Sporocytophaga myxococcoides DSM 11118: one gene and its partner. The protein of the gene in region 1 interacts with the protein of each later gene in a pairwise test. Links are inferred from orthologs where the notes say so. Each region holds a gene or a part of one and is shown on either strand. Other genes may lie near its edges. The genes, in order: lpdA and K350_RS0108115.

Region 1 (6,634 bases):
AAAAGTTGAATTCTATCAAGGATCAGTTAAATTAGGAGAAGATGCATTCTACCCGGGATTTGACTGGAGCTGGACTAATGTTCCTGCAGGAACATATAAACTAACTGCAAAAGCTTTTGATAGTGGAGGATTAACAAAAGTTTCAGATACTATAACGGTTATTGTTGATCCGGCGTCTAACGCTGCACCTGTTGTAAGCTTAACTGCTCCTGCTAATAATGCAACATTTACAGCGCCTGCAAGCATAACAATAACTGCGAATGCTAGTGATTCAGATGGCAGTATTTCAAAAGTGGAATTCTACCAAGGCACGACTAAATTAGGTGAAGTTCTTACTGCTCCATATAGCTATTCCTGGTCGAATGTTGCTGCGGGAACTTACTCTATTACGGCAAAAGCATTTGATAATGCAAACGCAAGCACTACGTCATCAGCTGTCTCTATAACAGTTAATGCCGCACCTACAGCAGATCTTATTGGTCCCGATTGTTCAACATCCGGACAAACATTTGTGCTTGAAGTAAACCCTTCCTTACGTGCAGGAGCTATTACTTATAACTGGTGGTCCAATACTTCGGTGCAAAGCATTACTCCGGTATCCGGTCAGCCATATAAGGCGACAGTTTTATTGACATCATCCTTTACTGGAGGGCAGCTTTGTGCTGGTATAAATTACAACGGAGAACCATATTATCGACAGTTATGCAAAACCATCAGTGTTTGTTCTTCTCCAAGGATGGGAACGCATGAGTCTTCTTCTGCGACAGTAATTTCGCCCAATCCATCTGACTTTAGTTTTTCAATTAAAGCTGATAAAGTAATATCTTCTATGTCTCTATTTAACAATCTTGGACAAGAAGTTTATTCTCATAATAATATAGGTGAAATTGATGTGAAAGATTTTGGGAAAGACTTATTTCATGGTGTTTATATTCTATTTGTGAATTATGCGGATGGAAGTAAGGAAACAATTAAGCTGGTGAAAACAAAATAGTGAAATAAAAAAAGAAGCTCGTTTACCGGGCTTCTTTTTTATCTTATGATGATATTCGTTTCTTTATAAATGGGAAAATAATGAATGACAAACAAAGGAATGTCCCTTTAGCATAAAGGTTATTTCTCCGCAATGTTTTTCACAATTTCCAATGCTTTTGGAAAAGTCTTATTGAAATAATCCTGATACTGATTGGTTACATCAACTTCCACATTAAGTTCAGTTATACCATTATTCTCAGAAAGAAAATAACTTTCCTTTGCACCTTCCCAATCCTCACTTTCTTTAGTTTTAATCTCTTCCTTGCCCTTTAAAACAATACCCAGATGCCTGAAGGTCATTTGAGTGTTAGGTTTCTTTACTTCTATAACACTAAACATACCATCTCCTTCTTCAGTCAGAAATTTTATCTTACTCCCTTCTTTCCAGTCGCTTTCCGCATAAGAACCAGGACTAAAAGCGCTAGTCCATTGACGGTATGAAGCATCAGACCAAAGTGCATCCCACACTTTATCTTGCGATGCGTTAATCCGCACCGAAAATTTTAGTAATGTCAACGTAACCATAGGAATATGTCTTTATTTATAAAACAAATTTTGATTTCAAGCTGGTTTCATAACCTTCATATTATTTACTTTTATCGAAACTTACCATCCAATTAGTTCCGAATTTGTCCTCGCACATACCAAAATAAGATCCCCAAAATGTATCTGCTAAAGGCATTACTACCTTTCCTCCATCAGATAGCGAATTAAAAACTTTATCAGCAGCAGATTTTGAATCCGCACTGAAGCTCAAGGTAATATTACTTCCAAATATCACCTGTCCATATTCAGGATTTGAATCGCAGCCCATAAGTACATTGTCTTTATTAATCGGCAGAGATACATGCATAATTCGGTCCCCAAACTTTGCATCAATTTTAAATTCCTCAGAAGGAGGCATATCTTTATATTTTTGAACAGCGGTAAACTCTCCGCCAAATACGGATTTATAAAAGTTAAATGCTTCCAGGCAATTACCGTTGAAAGTTAAATAAGGGTTGATTTGTGACATTTTTGTTAGATGTTAAGAGTTATACACTTATACAAAATAATCGTTCATAAGTTAAAAACAGGAGGTAAAAAACGACAATATAGAAGGGCTTTTCAGGCATTTCCTTTCTCACCAACTCATTCAATTCATATTAAAACAAAGGGGGCTATTCTTATTCAGAATAGCCCCCCTTTGTTTTAATGTTTATGAAGATTACATATGCAACGCTCTGTTCTCTGTTGCTGCAAGACATGCCTCTTTAAATGCTTCCGTATAAGTAGGGTGCGCATGTGACATTCTTGATACATCTTCTGCAGACGCTCTGAACTCCATCGCCACCACAGCCTCTGCTATCATATCAGCAGCTCTCGGACCTATAATATGAACTCCAAGAATCTCATCAGTTCCTTTATCTGCAAGCACTTTTACAAACCCGTCCAGATCCATACTTGCTCTCGCTCTTCCTAAAGCTTTGAATGGAAATGATCCTGTTTTATATGCTCTTCCTTGTTCCTTTAATTGCTCTTCAGTAAAACCAACAGCTGCAACTTCAGGCCAGGTATAAACCACTCCTGGAATGAGATTGTAATTGATGTGTGGTTTTTGGCCAGCCATGTACTCAGCTACGAATACTCCTTCTTCTTCAGCCTTATGAGCAAGCATTGCCCCACGAACTACGTCACCTATTGCATAAATTCCAGGAACAGAAGTTTCCAAGTGATCATTTACAGCGATTCTTCCTCTTTCATCCAGCTTTACCCCAGCTTTCTCAAGGCCCAAACCTTCTGTATAAGGTCTTCTTCCCACAGATACAAGGCAATAATCCCCTTTGAATTCAACTGAATTTCCAAGCTTATCATCTGCCTTTACAGATACTTCTTTTCCTTTTACAGTTGCGCCTGTAACTTTATGATTGAAGTAAAATTCAAAGCCTAGTCCCTTCAATACCTTTTGCAACTCTCTTCCAAGAGCTTTATCCATTGTCGGAATAATTGAATCGAGGTATTCTATAACCGTAATCTTTGTACCAAGTCTGGCATATACAGAACCAAGCTCAAGACCGATTACACCTCCTCCTATCACAATCATATGTTTAGGAATTTCAGTAAGGTTAAGCGCCTCAGTAGAAGTGATAATTCTTTGCTTATCGATAGCTATTGAAGGCAATGAAGACGGTTTTGAACCTGTGGCAATGATTGTCTTCTTGGTTGTAATGGTTTTATTTCCATCAGCACCTGCTATCTGAATTGTATTTTTATCCAGGAAAGAACCAAGTCCGGTGAATACATCAATTTTATTTTTCTTCATCAAAAAGTTGATCCCATCTACCGTCTTGCTAACGACATCTCCTTTTCTCTGAATCATCTGCTTAATATTAGCCTTCAGATCTTTTAACTCAATACCATGTGACTTAAAAGCATGAGCAGCATTATGATAATGCTCCGAAGAATCAAGTAATGCTTTTGATGGTATACAACCCACGTTAAGACAAGTACCTCCTAACGAAGTATATTTCTCAACCAGAGCTGTTTTCATTCCTAACTGGGCACATCTGATGGCAGCAACATAACCGCCAGGACCCGAACCAATAACTACAACATCATATGTCATATGATCAGAAATTTAAAAAGTTAAAATTGTGAAATATTTATTCAAAATATCTGACAAACTGCCTCAAGCTCCTTCGCTCAATGTTGGCATTTTCGTCTTTTGCAAAACTTATAATTTCTCCGTCTCTGGCATCTATAACAACATGCAGGTAATAAATATTCCCCTCATATGCTTCCATTCCTCCTCCTGCAGTTCCTTCAAAGCTTTTACCCCTTCCCAGTACATCAGTGTAGGGTATAACAGCTGTATATGCTGCCGTACTGTCTGATGTCCTTATTTTTCCTGTAACGTCTGCAAAATCCGTCAAACGATACTTCTGAGTGTATTCTTCAGAAACATATGCAAATGTTTTGAAAAAACGTTTAAGCTGAAGAGTGTCAATGTTTAGTGTCCTATCCTTCAGAGTCTGCGCCTTTGATGCAATGGATCTGAAATACTCTTTATCAGAAAATCCTGGTTCCAGTTTTTTATAAGCAAACAGCTTAGAAATTTGCTGAACTGCGATTATAAAATCTCCTTCAATAGGCGCTGATACAGCTGTCCGGAATTTATAAAACGGCTTCTCAAAATTTTCTGATAATGCCAAATCAAAATAACCATGTTCTTTGGCATTCCATAATACAGATCTGGGATCTACGTCAGGACTGAGTTTTTCAAGAAGAGCGTTTTTCTGATTTCTAAGAGAAGAAAATTCGAGGGTAAAATATTCTGTATTTTTTGCAGCGTATAATTTTCTTACCTGGGACAGATCCATGAATTCTATTGATATCGAATCCCAGTATTCCGGGACAATGGACTTCAGCAAATCATTACTTCTTTTTCCCCAGGCAAAAGTAGTATCTGCAAGCACTACAATCAGTTTTCTTTCTTTGATTTTCTTAGCATCACTCAACTTGATGTCAAAGATCTGAGCATGGCTTTGTGATGATGCAAAAATCAGAGAAAGAAAAACTAAAAGCAGTCTGAAATAATACATATATACCTTATATACCTAATAATAATCTTGAAGGATCTTCAAGTAATTGTTTTACTCTTACAAGGAAACCTACAGATTCTCTTCCGTCAATAATTCTGTGATCGTAAGAAAGTGCTACATACATAATCGGACGAATAACAACTTGTCCACCCACAGCAACGGGCCTTTCAACTATATTGTGCATTCCAAGAATCGCAGACTGAGGAGCATTGATAATTGGAGTAGAAAGCATAGAACCAAAGATACCACCGTTTGTGATAGTGAAGGTACCACCTGTCATCTCATCAATAGTAAGTTTATTGTCTCTGGCACGAAGAGCAAGTCTTACAACTTCTTTCTCAACCTGATCAAAAGACATTGTCTCTGCATTACGAATCACAGGGACAACAAGTCCTTTAGGTGCTGAAACTGCAATTGACACATCACAGAAGTCGTTATAAACAATTTCTTCACCATCAATAAAAGCATTAACAGCAGGATATTCACGAAGAGCCAGGCAGCAAGCTTTCGTAAAGAAAGACATAAAGCCTAAGCCAACCTGATATTTATCTTTGAATTGATCTTTATACTTCGCTCTCAGATCCATGATCGGCTTCATATCTACTTCGTTGAAAGTAGTAAGCATCGCCGTTTCATTTTTAACAGAAACTAATCTTCTTGACACAGTCTTTCTCAGACTTGTCATTTTTTCTCTTCTCTGGCTTCTTGCACCACCTTGAACTGCTGGTTTTGCAACTTCTGCTGGTTTTGCAGCCGGAGTGCTTTCCTTTTTCACTGCTTCAGCATTTAAAGCATCTTCTTTAGTAATTCTTCCGTCTTTGCCAGTCCCTGCAACTGCTGTTGGCGTAATACCTTTTTCAGCAAGAATTTTACCAGCTGCTGGAGAAGTATGACCTTTAGCATAGTCAGTATTTCCTGTTACTGGAGCAGCAGCAGTTTTTGCTCCTGATTTGGCAACTGCTCCTGATATCTTACAGATAGCAGCACCGATTGGAAGAACAGCGCCTTCCTGAGCGATAATTTCCAATGTTCCGGAAGCTTCAGCCGTAAGCTCAAATGTAGCTTTGTCTGATTCTAATTCACAAAGAACTTCTTCAGCGGCAACTGCTTCACCGTTCTTTTTGAACCAACGCGCAAGTGTTACTTCTGAGATAGACTCCCCAACTGTTGGAACCTTCATTTCAATTACAGAGCTTCCTGAAGTTTGAGCTGGAGCTTCTTCTTTGGCTGCCTCTTTTGGTTTAGCTTCACTCTTGCCACTTGGCTCGATTTCGCAAAGAAGTCCACCGATTACAACAGTTTCTCCTTCTTTCGCTTTGATACGAAGGATACCAGCTGTTTCTGCATTTAATTCAAATGTTGCTTTGTCAGACTCAAGTTCACAAAGAAGTTCATCTGCATTAACAAAATCCCCGTCTTTCTTATTCCATCTTGCAACTGTTACTTCTGATATAGATTCCCCGACTACCGGGACTTTTATTTCTAAAGCCATTCTCTTTATTATTTAGTGAAAAAGGTTATTAATTCAATTATTATGCAAATGCTTGTTGTACAAGATCTTTTTGTGACTCATTATGAGCTTTCAGGTATCCTACCGCAGGAGAAGCAGCCTCATCTCTGGCAACTACATCAATATCAGCTTTCTTATAAAGATTTCTCAATATATACTCCCATGCTCCCATGTTTACAGGCTCTTCCTGAACCCAAACTACTTTAGCGCCTTTGTACTTGTTAAGGATAGTGTTCAACTGATCCTGAGCAAGAGGGTATAATTGTTCAAGTCTCACGATAGCAACATCACTTCTCTTATTGTTTACCTTCTCATCAAGTAGATCATAATATACTTTTCCAGAGCACAATAAAACTTTTTTCACTTTTTTAGGATCTGCCTCTTTGTCGTCAATGATCTCTCTGAATTTGCCACTCATGAACTCGTTCATTGGAGATACCACTGATGGATTTCTTAAAAGCGACTTAGGAGACATAACAATTAATGGCTTTCTGAAAGGCCAGGTCAC
Region 2 (6,806 bases), on another replicon or contig:
TTTAAAATAATATCAGTTATTGCTATAATTCTTCTGTAAAAAAAGTAAAGATAAAAATCAAAGAAACCAGAACAAAGGTTAAACCATATAAAATTCCGATTGTGACGTCGCGTCTCTTTGATATAAAGGCAATTAAGATTGAAACTAAGATGAGTGCGAAATAAAGTACATATGATATGGTGGTCGGAAGAAAGGTGATGAATCTAAAGTAAACGTAAGAAACAAGAATTAGAATTATGGCTATTAAGATTCTTAGTTTATTGCTTTTGATTTCCATATCATGATTAAAAAGGAGCCGCTTTAACGGCTCCTTTGTACAAAAAGATTAATTAAGAAATTCTTCTTATGTCAGCTCCAAGTGCATTTAGCCTGGTATCAATATTCTGATATCCCCTGTCTATTTGTTCTATGTTGTGAATAGTACTTTTGCCATTAGCAGATAAAGCTGCGATCAATAAAGCCACCCCGGCTCTGATATCCGGTGATGTCATCTGTATTCCCCGAAGAGGAATTTGTTTATTTAAGCCTATTACAGTAGCTCTATGTGGATCGCAAAGTATTATTTGAGCTCCCATATCTATCAGTTTGTCAACAAAGAAAAGGCGGCTTTCGAACATTTTCTGGTGTATTAATGCAGAACCTTTAGCCTGTGTTGCCACTACCAATGCAATACTCATAAGGTCAGGTGTAAATCCTGGCCATATAGCATCTGATATTGTAAGGATAGAACCATCAATGAAGGTTTCTATTTCATAGCTATCCTGAGAAGGTATATAAATATCATCTCCTCTGAATTCCATTTTAATGCCCAGTCTTCTGAATATAGTAGGGATAATTCCCAGCATATCGATTCTACAGTTCTTTATCGTGACTTCAGAACTGGTCATTCCAGCCATACCTATAAAACTTCCAATTTCGATCATATCAGGAAGAATGGTATGAGTAGTGCCTCCTAAAGAATCCACTCCTTCTATAGTAAGAAGATTAGAGCCGATACCGCTAATTTTTGCTCCCATTCGATTGAGCATGGAGCAAAGTTGCTGCAGGTATGGTTCGCATGCTGCATTGTAAATAGTAGTTTGACCTTTTGCAAGAACAGCTGCCATTACAACATTTGCAGTTCCGGTAACTGATGCTTCGTCAAGGAGCATGTAGCATCCTTTCAGATTACTTGCATCGATTTGATAGAAACTATCTCCGGAATCATAGGAGAATTTTGCTCCTAATTGTTCAAGGCCCAGAAAGTGGGTGTCGAGCCTTCTACGTCCAATTTTATCGCCCCCTGGTTTGGGCATTTTAGCCTTTCCGAATCTGGCCAGTAGTGGACCAAGGATCATTATAGAACCTCTTAGCGCTGCTGCTTTCTTCTTAAAGGTATCAGTTTCTAAAAAGTCAATATTGACATTTTTGGCTTCGAACAGATAGGTGGAGTCTCCTGTCTTCTCTACTTCTACACCAAAATCTTTTAATAATTCAATGAGTTTGTTAACATCGATAATGTCCGGTACATTATGAATAGTAACAGGTTCCGGAGTTAATAAAACAGCACAAAGGATCTGAAGCGCTTCGTTTTTAGCTCCCTGAGGATAAATGTCTCCTTTAAGACGTTTACCACCGATAATTTCAAATGAAGCCATTACTTAGTTTTTTCTTCTTTTATCCTTAGAGTATTTATTGTCTCTGTTGTCCCTGTTATCTCTATCGCCTCTGTCTCCTCTATTGTCCCTGTATTCTCTGTTGTCTCTACTATTATTATCTCTGCCACGGAATTCTCTTTTGTATCCATTGCCATTTGAATTGCCACCGCTTTGATTGCTGGTTTTTGGCTCACGCATCTCTTTTACGTGGGAATCAAAAAGATTATTAGCTTTGATTTTTTCAGCATTGATTGGCAGCTTGTTTTTAGACATCGTTATAAGCTGCTCAATGATAATATCGTCTGTAATGTTTTCTTTATTCCAGGTCTGATAAAATCTTTTCATCAGCTTACCTATATAGATTATAGCTGCTTCCTGATCGTCTTTATCATCTAGTTGCAATGCTTTTGCAATAAGCAATTCTATATTTTTCCCGTAGTGTTTATAATAAAGCAGGTTGTTATTATAACCAACGGTCATTGGTCTTTTTCCAAGCAATGATTTTTCAGGCATTGGAAAAGGAGTTTCTACATCGAGTTTAAAATCAGACATGATATAAAGATGGTCCCAAAGTTTTCCGAAATCCTGGGTATCTCTCATGTTTGGATTTATCTGCTTCATTAGCTCGATAAGCGTTTTGGCATAACGTCCTCTCTCTTCGCGGTCTGGTATGCTTATCACATAATCAACAAGCTTTTGAATATTTCTTCCGTATTCTTTTAAAACAATGCCTGTTGAAGGATCTGGTATCTCCATAATGTAGTGTTAGATTGCGTGCTTAAAAATAATATTAATACTAGGTAGTGTGAATTTTTAGTTTAGCGAAACTTAAAATAAGTGTCTTTTCACCATGATCGTTAAATTCAATGACGGCTTTTCGGTCAGTTCCGGATACATCCATTGCTTTTACCGTGCCATATCCAAACTTTAGATGTTCTACTCTCATTCCTGGTTTTAACTGCGATGTATCACTGGGTTTAAAATCCGGAGAAGGGATGTAGTTACTCTTTGGTTTACTTAAAACCGGTGAAGCGGTTTTTGGTTTAGCTTTTATTACCTGAGAGGAAGAAGTTGTTGCTGCAGCCGGTGCCGCACTCGGCTCTGGTCTTGCTCTTCTGCTGATATTCAGGTATTGAGGGTCTAATTCATTTAAGAATCTGCTAGGCTCACATTCTTTCAATCTGCCGAAACGATATCTTGTAGCTGCAAAAGAAAGGCAAAGATTACTTTGTGCACGTGTGATCGCTACGTAGAATAACCTTCTTTCTTCTTCCAGATCAGCTCTGCTGCTCAACATCATCTGGGAAGGGAATAACTCTTCTTCCATCCCTACGATATAAACGCTTTTAAACTCCAGTCCCTTTGCCGAGTGAATGGTCATAAGAACAATAAAGTCATTGTCTTTGTCCTTTTCCTCTTCAATATCCGTCAAAAGAGATATTTCCTGAAGAAAAGAACCTAACTTTTTATCTTCAATATTGGGGTTGTCTACAAATTCCTTAATACCGTTCAAAAGTTCTTGAACGTTTTCATACCTGCTTAGCCCTTCAACAGTTTTATCCTCATACAATTCTTTCAGTATTCCTGAAGACTGAGCCACTTCAATTGCTGTTTCAAAGGCGTCCTTGTTTTCAGCAAGTCGCATGTAGTTTTTAATCTGTACAACAAATCCCTCAATGGCAGCGGCAGCTCTTCCCGGTATAATTGAATGTACGTTATTTAAAACATCCCAAAGTGAGGCGCCTTGCTCTTCGGCGGTTACCAAAAGTTTGGATACTGTCGTATCTCCAATTCCCCTCTTAGGATAGTTGATGATTCTTCTTAAAGCTTGCTCGTCATTTGGGTTAAGGGTAAATCTTAAATAAGCAACAAGGTCTTTAATCTCTTTTCTTTGATAGAAAGACAAACCTCCAACTACTTTGTATTTAAGATTCATTCTCCTCAAGGCCTCTTCAAATGCTCTTGACTGAGAGTTGGTTCTGTAAAGGATTGCAAAATCTTTATTCTTAAGCTGGTGAGCCATTTTTTCTTCAAAAATTGCTGTGGCTACCATTCGTCCTTCTTCATTGTCAGACGTAGCTTTGATGATCTCTATCAGTTTACCTGTTTCGTTTTCAGTAAAAACGTTTTTCTTAAGCTGTGCTTTATTTTTACCTATTACAGAGTTAGCTGCATTAACAATAACCTTAGTAGATCTATAGTTTTGTTCCAGTTTATATACCTGTAACTCCGGATAATCTTTTTCAAAGTTCAGAATATTCTGAATGTCAGCTCCACGGAATGCGTAAATACTCTGAGCATCGTCTCCAACTACACAAATGTTACGATTTTTTGCGGAAAGCTTCTTTGTAATACTATACTGGCTTAGGTTTGTATCCTGAAACTCATCTACCAACACATATTTGAATATATTCTGGTATTTATTAACCACATCGATATGGTTTTTAAACAGAATGTTAGTGTTAAAAAGCAAATCGTCAAAATCCATTGCTCCAGCTTTGAAGCATCTGTCCTGGTACAGTTTGTACAATTTGCCCATTTCAGGCCTCATAGCCGAAGCATCATCCGCCATAAAATGTGGATTGTTCAGATATTCCTGAGCTGAGATCAGACGGTTTTTGGCTCCTGAAATCCGGGCTAAAACGGTACTTGGCTTATAAAGCTTTTCATCTAGGTATTGCTCCTTGACGATTTGCTTGATAAGTGTTTTTGAATCGTCTGAATCGTAAATTGTAAAATTGCTTGTATATCCTATTTTCTCTGCCTCTGCTCTTAAAATTCTAGCGAATACAGAGTGAAAGGTTCCCATCCAAAGTCCTCTGGCTTCCGGACCGACAACCTTCTCAATTCTTTCCCGCATTTCCTTTGCGGCTTTATTGGTAAAGGTAAGGGCCAGGATATTGAATGGATCTACCCCTTTTTGTATAAGGTTGGCAATCCTGAAAGTTAATACTCTGGTTTTACCTGATCCAGCGCCAGCAATAATCATGCTCGGGCCTTCAGTATTAATAACAGCGTCTTTTTGGGAGGGATTAAGTGTTTTTATATAATCCATTTGGGCTTGCTAATCTAGTTTGCAATTTACAATATATTTCTCTTCAAATCCCATTTAAAGTTTTGAATTATATAAAACTTATAATTTTGAATCCGGAGAGGATATTAGGAGATTATGAATTGATAATTTTTTAAATTAAGGGATAAAATAAGATTTCTCCCTGAAGACATTATTTACATTCAGACTTTTCAGTACTTAATAGGAAACACCTTCTGAAATAGATTGGTTTCGCTAATTTTCTAGTCAAAAGTCAGAAATAAACTTTTATTTGATTTTATTAATTGGTTGATTTTTAATTGTATATAATAGTTTATGGATTTGAAGCCATTTCCCCAAAAAGAAAACTTGTTGATTTTTGATATCGATGGTACACTTACTGATTCTGTGTTTGTACACCAGTCTGGATTTAAGAACGCCCTGAAATATTCTGGGATATCGGATTATGACAGTAATTTTTCAGGATATAAACACCATACTGATTCATTTATCTTTAAGACAATTTTTGAATCCTATCAGAAATGCCCCTGTACAGAAACAGATATAAAGAATTTTAGCCATGCATTATACCAAGAGATTCAAAAGGAGCTTGATGCTAAATCAATTGGGGAGATAGATGGCGCATTAAAATTTATAAATTATATTTTATTTGAATCTGATTTTGCGTTGGTTTATGCAACAGGATCTTTGGAGAAACCTGCTTTATTAAAATTGGCACATACTGGTTTCCCTTTAAGTGAATCTCTGCTTGTTAGTTCTGATAAGCTACAAACCCGGGAGGAAATAGTAGAAGCCTCAATTATTAGGGCAATGGGGTATTTTGAAAATCAAAGATTCGATAAGGTTATAGCTTTGGGTGATGGCTTATGGGATTTACAGACAGCTAAAAAAGCAAATCTTGGATTTATAGGGATTGGTGCAAAAAATAAGCAAATATTATATGATCATGGGGCATCAGTTGTATTTGATGATTTTATTGATTTTAAAGCTATTATTAATTGTTTGAATACAGATTGTGCTATCTCCACCTGTTAATCTAAGTCAGCAAAATATCAGGATAAGTGAAGGGAATTGAAATTTTTGGGGAATAATTTTTTAATTTTGAATTCTTCAGCTAAAAAAACAGTTGGGGGTAAAAAGCAAATCAAGTGATAGTACAGGGAAATACGGTAATTAGCGACGATATCGCAGATAAATTTTTTGTTTGTGATCTAATTAAATGTAAGGGAGCTTGCTGTGTAGAAGGCGATGCAGGTGCGCCACTGGAAGAGGAAGAAGGAGCAATCCTTGAGCAGATTTATGATAAAGTAAAACCTTATTTGTCAGCAGAAGGAATAAAGGCAATTGAAGAGCAGGGGCTTACTGTGCTTGACAGTGATGGGGATCTGACTACACCTACTATTAAAAACAGAGAGTGTGCCTATGCTATTTATGAAAAAGGTATTTTGAAGTGTGGCATTGAAAAGGCATATCTGATGGGTAAGGTTAATTATAAAAAACCGATTTCATGTCATTTGTATCCTATAAGAATTAGCAAGTATGATCATTATGATGCTCTAAACTATGACAGATGGAATATCTGCAGTCCTGCATGCAGCAATGGAGAATCATTACAGGTACCGATTTACAAATTTTTAAAAGACCCCCTGATCAGAAAATATGGGGAAGACTGGTATAATGCTTTGGTGAAAACTATAGAGAAAATTTAACGGGCTTCGGAATTTTTATTCAATGTTGATTTCACAAGATTGAAAAGTGCAACTGCTGTCCATATAATATTTACAAATGCAGAAGGATAGGCTTTAAGGTATAAGGTGTTTATGATTAAGAATACCGCACCGGTGGCATTGAGCAATTGATAGGAGATTGTTTCCGGAGTAACTCTGTTAGTGGAGATAAGAAAATAAGCAATCAATACTTCTATGGCACCGATCCACCCGGTTAAATTTAGTATATATTCCAACTTTACAATTCTATTATTTTGAAGTAGCCGGAGATGCTCCGGTTTTGTTTGTATTTAACGGAATATATACGCTTAATTTTATCGTTAGGATATTGTCTTTTTTCTTCCTAGCTCCCCAATTACTGATATTATCAAGATAATCAGAAGTGGGGTT

Evidence for each region.
Region 2: the proteins of lpdA (region 1) and K350_RS0108115 interact in binary tests that used the Escherichia coli proteins (3 or more experiments, as listed by UniProt). The link is inferred for Sporocytophaga myxococcoides DSM 11118 from one-to-one orthologs.

Annotation. Positions count from the first base shown.
Region 1 is NZ_AUFX01000004.1:158,770-165,403, forward strand. What follows is about bases 1,442-4,252. They hold lpdA (dihydrolipoyl dehydrogenase), read right to left. Parts: upstream 3,641-4,252; coding sequence 2,243-3,640; downstream 1,442-2,242. Other genes in these bases: K350_RS0103540 (SRPBCC family protein), read right to left, coding at 1,442-1,560; K350_RS0103545 (VOC family protein), read right to left, coding at 1,622-2,050; K350_RS0103555 (hypothetical protein), read right to left, coding at 3,678-4,252. Outside these bases: K350_RS0103535 (Ig-like domain-containing protein), read left to right, coding at 1-994; more of K350_RS0103540, read right to left, coding at 1,114-1,441; more of K350_RS0103555, read right to left, coding at 4,253-4,616; odhB (2-oxoglutarate dehydrogenase complex dihydrolipoyllysine-residue succinyltransferase), read right to left, coding at 4,624-6,108; K350_RS0103565 (2-oxoglutarate dehydrogenase E1 component), read right to left, coding at 6,149-6,634. UniProt on the Escherichia coli protein: Lipoamide dehydrogenase is a component of the glycine cleavage system as well as of the alpha-ketoacid dehydrogenase complexes.
Region 2 is NZ_AUFX01000005.1:499,024-505,829, forward strand. What follows is about bases 2,064-5,046. They hold K350_RS0108115 (ATP-dependent helicase), read right to left. Parts: upstream 4,693-5,046; coding sequence 2,434-4,692; downstream 2,064-2,433. Other genes in these bases: K350_RS27935 (DUF4290 domain-containing protein), read right to left, coding at 2,064-2,393; K350_RS27940 (HAD family hydrolase), read left to right, coding at 5,005-5,046. Also shown: murA (UDP-N-acetylglucosamine 1-carboxyvinyltransferase), read right to left, coding at 330-1,637; more of K350_RS27935, read right to left, coding at 1,641-2,063; more of K350_RS27940, read left to right, coding at 5,047-5,724; K350_RS0108125 (DUF3109 family protein), read left to right, coding at 5,838-6,398; K350_RS0108130 (CBU_0592 family membrane protein), read right to left, coding at 6,395-6,652; K350_RS27945 (hypothetical protein), read right to left, coding at 6,666-6,806. UniProt on the Escherichia coli protein: A helicase with DNA-dependent ATPase activity. Unwinds DNA duplexes with 3'-5' polarity. Translocates on single-stranded DNA with 3'-5' polarity. Initiates unwinding more efficiently from a nicked substrate than double-stranded DNA.